Regions from separate parts of the Clostridium sp. TJA020 genome, predicted to be linked through region 1. Evidence: a T-box and tRNA genes for the amino acid it is inferred to sense, from the RefSeq annotation. Region 1 holds a T-box; the other holds one or more tRNA genes.
The links. A T-box is a leader RNA that pairs with one kind of tRNA and senses whether it is charged. The one in region 1 lies ahead of serS (serine--tRNA ligase), so its partner is inferred to be a tRNA-Ser.
Positions count from the first base shown of each region.

Region 1 (3,217 bases):
AATATTTAGAAAAGCTGAAATCTTTTTAGATTTCAGCTTTTTAATTTAAAATAAACTTTATTATTTAATTATATCTACACCCATATATCTCTTTAACGCATCAGGAACTGTTACAGTACCATCTTCGTTTTGATAATTCTCAAGTATAGCAGCAACTGTTCTTCCAACTGCTAATCCTGATCCATTTAATGTGTGAACAAATTGAGGTTTACCTTTTCCATCTCTAAACTTAATATTTGCTCTTCTTGCTTGGAATTCTTCAAAGTTTGAACAACTTGAAATTTCAACATATCTATTATAACTTGGCATCCAAACTTCTAAATCAAATTTTAATGCTGCAGTAAATCCTAAATCACCTTTACATATTCTAACTTTTCTATATGGTAATCCTAATTCTTCTAATACTTCTTCAGCATCTCTAACTAATTTTTCTAACTCATCATATGAATTTTCAGGTCTTGTAAACTTAACTAACTCTACTTTATTAAATTGATGTTGTCTAATTAAACCTCTAGTATCTCTACCAGCTGATCCCGCTTCTGCTCTAAAACAAGCTGAATAAGCAACATGCTTTATTGGTAATTCTTTCCCATTTAGGACTTCATCTCTATACATATTAGTTACTGGAACTTCTGCTGTAGGTATTAAGAAAAATCCATTATTTTCTACCTTAAATGCATCTTCCTCAAATTTAGGTAACTGACCTGTTCCTGTCATACTATTTCTATTAACCATATATGGTGGCAATACTTCAGTATATCCATGCTCATCTGAGTGTTTATCCATAAAATAGTTAAGTACAGCTCTTTCAAGTCTTGCTCCTAATCCCTTATAAAATGTAAATCTTGATCCTGCAACCTTTCCTCCTCTTTCAGCATCTAATATATTAAGATCTGCTCCTAAATCCCAATGTGCCTTTGGCTCACCATCAAATTTTCTTGGCTCTCCCCATCTTTTTATTTCTACATTATCTTCATCTGAATCTCCATCTGGAACTTGAGGATTTGGTATATTTGGTATTCTAAGCATTAAATATTCTAATTTTTCATTTACTTCTGAAAGATTTGTATCATGTTCTTTAATTTCATTTCCAAGCTCTTTCATTTCAGCCATTATTGGCGCAATATCCTCGCCAGCTTTCTTTAACTTAGGAATTTCAGCTGAAACTTGGTTCCTTTTACTCTTTAAAACTTCAACTTCACTAAGTATTGTTCTTCTTTTTTCATCTAGTTTAATAACTTCATCAATAACTGATAAGTCAAAATCTTCTCCTCTATTAGTTAAAGCTTTTTTGATTTCTTCTGGATTATTTCTTATTCTCTTTAAATCTAACATTATTATTCCTCCCAATATATATTAATTTTAATAAATTTCTTATAATAATAAAAAAAGAGCCTATATCCCTAAAAAGGGACGAATAGACTCCGCGTTGCCACCCTAATTGATAAAGACCTTAATTCTTTACCCTCTTTACAGATATAACGACTCTTCACCGTACTGCTTAAATCACAGTCCCTCCAAGGTGGATTCATATTAATAAAAGCTATCAGTTCACACCAAACACCGACTCTCTTAAAGCTTTATTAAAACTACTTGGCCTCTTCACAGGTTTAATATTATTAATTAATCTTAATATATTATATTTTAAGGCTTCTTGTCAATAATTTGCCCATTAAATTTATTAATTATCAATTCTTTTAGTGCAAACTATATCTATACCAGTATTCAATATATTTTTACATATTATATCTCCTGTATTTATTGGAGTACTAACATAAATTCTACCTATAACTTTAGAAAATTCTCTCCAAAGTTTTACATTAACTATGTCACTACTTTTAACTGGTACAACCTTATGTTTTATATTTCCTCTTACTCTTACTATACTTGTAAATATATCCTCTTTCATAAAAAATATTCACCTCTACTTAAACTTCATCAAACTCTTTTATTCTACCTGATACTATCTTGGAATCTTTTGAATTTCTAACTATATCAACTGGACTTTTATCCATCTCTCTTGCAAGAATATTTATTATTTTTCTAATACAATATGAACCATGACAATTTCCATATCCTGCCCCTGTCCTTTTTTTAACTCCTTCAATAGTTCTAGCACCTAAAGGTCTCCTAATACAATCTACAATTTCCCCTTCACTAACTCTATTACAAGCACATATAATATTTCCATATCTCTTATCAAGTTTTATAATTTCATTTATCTCATCTCTATTTAAATCTCTAAATCTATAAAACTCTCTTCTCTTATCTATAAAGTTTTTATTAACTGATGCATTCATATTATTTACTATTGCATCTTTTATACTTTGTGCTATCGCTGGTGCTATAGTTATTTTTCCATAATGCTTTCCTGTTACTCTTATATATCCATCATTCATTTCACTATCATCAATATCCATTTCATCTCTCATATAAACTTCTCGTATCATTTCACTTATATTTTCTTTATCTACACTCGGAACTATAGACTTTATAAATTCCAACCCTTTATTAACATCAAGAATATCTGTATTTTTAACACCAAACATAGTTCCACCATTAATCATTGGTGAATTCATGACAAATGTTTGTTCATCTATTACATCAACTATTATTTTACTAAGATTTTTTTCAACTTTATCATCAGTTAAAAAATAATTCATTTTCTTTTTTTTATTTTCTTCTACAATTAAACTTTTAGTTTTAATATTATCTATGTATATCTCATCTGGTATAGTATTTACTACCATCTTACATTTAAACTTATTTTTATTTGTTATTACATCAAATCCCTTGGTTATTTTTTTTATACTTATAACTTCTTCTTCTAATCTAAAATTAGCTCCATTATCAACAGCTACTTCTGCATATGCAATAGCAAGCTCATAGGGAGCTATTATAGATGTATTTTCTGAATATAATGCTCGCTTAATATCACCGTATATATTAGGTTCTATATCTTTAACTTCATTAGTATCTAATAAATATATATCAGATATACCTCTTTTCTTAGCATTTATATACATGTTTTCAATTCTTATATTTTGCTCATCATTTCTAGCAATTTTAAGAGAACCAATCTTTTTATATGGTATATTAAACTTTTCGCAATCAGCTTTTATAAGCTTACTACCTATGTTTTCAAGTTCAGCCATAACTATGTTTGATGTTTCAGATCCATCATATACTATAGCAGTATTAACTACAGCTATATCAT
Region 1 covers NZ_JBZEFC010000005.1:167,158-170,374, forward strand. Annotated here, with positions in the region: gene AC4FQ1_RS09640 (Cof-type HAD-IIB family hydrolase) at 1-29, shown strand, start outside; gene serS (serine--tRNA ligase) at 61-1,335, opposite strand; T-box leader at 1,407-1,615, opposite strand; gene AC4FQ1_RS09650 (DUF1667 domain-containing protein) at 1,682-1,909, opposite strand; gene AC4FQ1_RS09655 (NAD(P)/FAD-dependent oxidoreductase) at 1,929-3,217, opposite strand, start outside.

Region 2 (3,217 bases), on a different contig from region 1:
TTTGAAAACTTAATAGATATATTTTTAATTGCATTTCCTTGTGCAATAATAGGTGCTAGAGTTTACTATGTGATATTTGAATGGAGCAATTATAAACATAATTTTATTGATATATTTAATATAAGACAAGGTGGTCTTGCTATTCATGGTGGACTTATAGGAGCTTTTTTAGCTGCTTTTATTTATACTAAGATTAAAAAGATAAATTTTTTAGCTTATGCAGATTTAGTTGCACCATCAATAATATTAGCTCAAGGTATTGGACGATGGGGTAACTTTATGAATAGTGAAGCTCATGGAGGAGTTGTTTCTAAGGAATTTATATCAAAATTTCCATTATTTATTCAACGTGGTATGTTTATAGATGGTGAGTATTATCACCCAACCTTTTTATATGAATCAATATGGGATTTATTAGTTTGTATAGTATTGGTTATTATACTTTATAAAGTAAAAAAAGGATATGAAGGCATTGTAATAAGTTCTTATATGATTTTATATTCATTAGGAAGATTTTTTATAGAGGGGTTAAGAACAGATAGCTTAATGTTTTTTGGGTTTAGAATAGCTCAATTAATTTCATTTGCAGGAATTATTTTAGGTATAATATTTATTATAATTATTATAAGGAAAAATAAAGAGAGAATGATTTTTGGATAAAATTTATAAAAACTAATGTATATAATTATATACATTAGTTTTTATTTATGTAAAATTAATAATTTTTTGATATAATTTAAAATAAATATTTTTAGTTAGGGGATATACTATGGAAATGAGAAAAATATCTAATGTACTAACTGTAATAGAATTGGTAGTACTTATTTTTATAATATTTGTTGCAAAAACAGGAGTAATAAGAATTGCTTTATTTGTGTTTTTAATGCCTATTTTACTTATAAATGGTCAAATGAAAAAACAAATGTTTAAAGAGGAAAAGGAAAATAGGGATAAAGAATTAAATGAAACAGAAGATAAAAAATAATAAGAAATTTATAGTTAATTATTTTATGTATTAATACTTTTTAATAAAGAAAATGTTTCTATTGAACTAAAATAACATTTATGATAGAATGAAACAGTATTAAAATTTAATACGTTTATAATATAATTTATATATTAAGATTTAGATAGGTTAAACTATTTAAGCTTAAGTTTTTTAATCTGGAGAGATGTCCGAGTGGTCGAAGGAGCACGCCTGGAACGCGTGTGTAGGGGAAACTCTACCGTGGGTTCAAATCCCACTCTCTCCGCCAGACCGTGCTAGATGGGGAGTTAGCGGTGCCCTGTAACCTGCAATCCGCTATAGCAGGATCGAATTCCTCGGGGAGGCTTTAGCTTGTGTGGTCTGCCCTATGTAAGTGGTGTTGATGGCTGGGTCCCACGCAACGGGAGCCCATGAACCTTGTCAGGTCCGGAAGGAAGCAGCAATAAGTGGTTCCTTCCGTGTGCCGTGGATCAATCTGGCCTGAGCTAACTGCATAGGTAACGCATATAAGCTACTGTCGAAGCGAGGTGCACGGTTTTTTAATGTTATTTTGAGCATGAGAATACATATATTCAAAATAAGAATACATATATTCAGTAAATAATTAATTTAGGTTACTCTTCAATAGGATTAACAATATAGGACAAAAACAATAGGATAAGAAAGAGAGGGAGACTTGCATCCAAGAGCAAGTACCCCTCTTTTTCTTGTTTATAAATAAGTGGAGTTACAATTTTAAATGATAAATAAGTTTAGTATAAAATATAATTTAAAAAAAGCAGTCATTAAAATGACTGCTTTAATATATTTGATAAATTATTTTCTTAATAAATCAATAAATTCAAAATTTAATCCACTTTTTTCATCAATTTTTGTTTCTGAAGTGTGGATAACTTTCCATTCATCAAGGTTTATTTGTGGAAAAAATGTATCTGCATCGAAATCCTTATAAACTTTTGTTAAATAAAGTTTATTTGCAAATGGAAGAAATTCTTTATATATTTCTCCACCACCAATTATAAAGATTTCTTCATTAGAATCTTTATAATATTTAATAGCATCTTCAATATTATTGATAATAGTTACCTTATCAGAATCAACATTAAAATTTTTATCTCTAGTTAAAATTATATGTTCTCTATTTGGTAAAATTCCTGGAAGAGATTCAAAAGTTTTTCTTCCCATAAGTATTTTATGACCAGATGTTATCTCTTTAAATCTTTTTAAATCTTCAGAAATGTGCCATAAAAGAGAGTTATCTTTACCTATTGCATTATTAGATGCTGCTATTGCAACTATTATAGATAACATTAAACAGATACCTCCATTTTGATTGCAGGATGATGCTGATAATTTTCAAGTTTTATATCATCTGGTGTAAAATCATAGAAGTCTTTTATTTCAGGATTTATCCATAATTTTGGTGCATCAAATGCTTCATCTTTTCTTGATAATTGAATTTTCATTCCTTCAACTTGGTTTTCATAAATATGTGCATTATTTATAACATGAGTAAATAATCCAGGTTTTAGTCCAGTTACTTGTGCTATAAGATGAACAAGAACTGCATATTGGCTAGTGTTAAATGGAACACCTAGAGGGATATCTCCTGAACGTTGTACAAGCATGCAGTTTAATCTTCCATCAGTTACATCCCACATTGTAAGGAAGCAACATGGGTGAAGAGCACCAGTATCTAAATATGGTATTTGCCATAAGTTAATCATCATTCTTCTATCTTGTGGATTATTTTTTAAAGCGTCTATTAAGTTATCAATTTGATTAAATTTTTTAACAACCCAACCATATGATGTTCCTATAGTTCCATCATCCATCATCCATTCATTCCAAATCTTAACGTTTTGTTCTTGAAGTTTCTTAACGCTATTTGATTGGTCTTTATATATCCATAAAAGTTCTTTAACAGCAGTTTTAAAAGCAACAAATTTAGTTGTAAGAATAGGAAACTCTTTTTCTAAATCAAATTGCATTATTTGATGTGGAAGTTTGTATGTAGCTACTCCAGTTCTATTTTGATCGTAATATCCGTCATTTAAAATTTTTTCTACAATATCAAGATATTGCTTATCGTATAAACTCATTGAAAAAAACTCCTCTCATTTTAGTATCATATTATTTTAACATATTATTTTAATTAAAAAATGAAAACTGCAAAAATAAAAACGTTAGCTTTTTATTAAACTAACGTTATATGTAAACACATTAATA
Region 2 covers NZ_JBZEFC010000010.1:22,166-25,382, reverse strand. Annotated here, with positions in the region: gene lgt (prolipoprotein diacylglyceryl transferase) at 1-660, shown strand, start outside; gene AC4FQ1_RS12340 (hypothetical protein) at 770-985, shown strand; tRNA gene AC4FQ1_RS12335 (tRNA-Ser) at 1,167-1,256, shown strand; RNA gene ffs (signal recognition particle sRNA large type) at 1,259-1,523, shown strand; gene AC4FQ1_RS12325 (dihydrofolate reductase) at 1,805-2,299, opposite strand; gene AC4FQ1_RS12320 (thymidylate synthase) at 2,299-3,090, opposite strand; gene AC4FQ1_RS12315 (hypothetical protein) at 3,186-3,217, opposite strand, start outside.
Region 2: it has a tRNA-Ser gene. The T-box ahead of serS (serine--tRNA ligase) is inferred to sense a tRNA for this amino acid. The anticodon was not compared.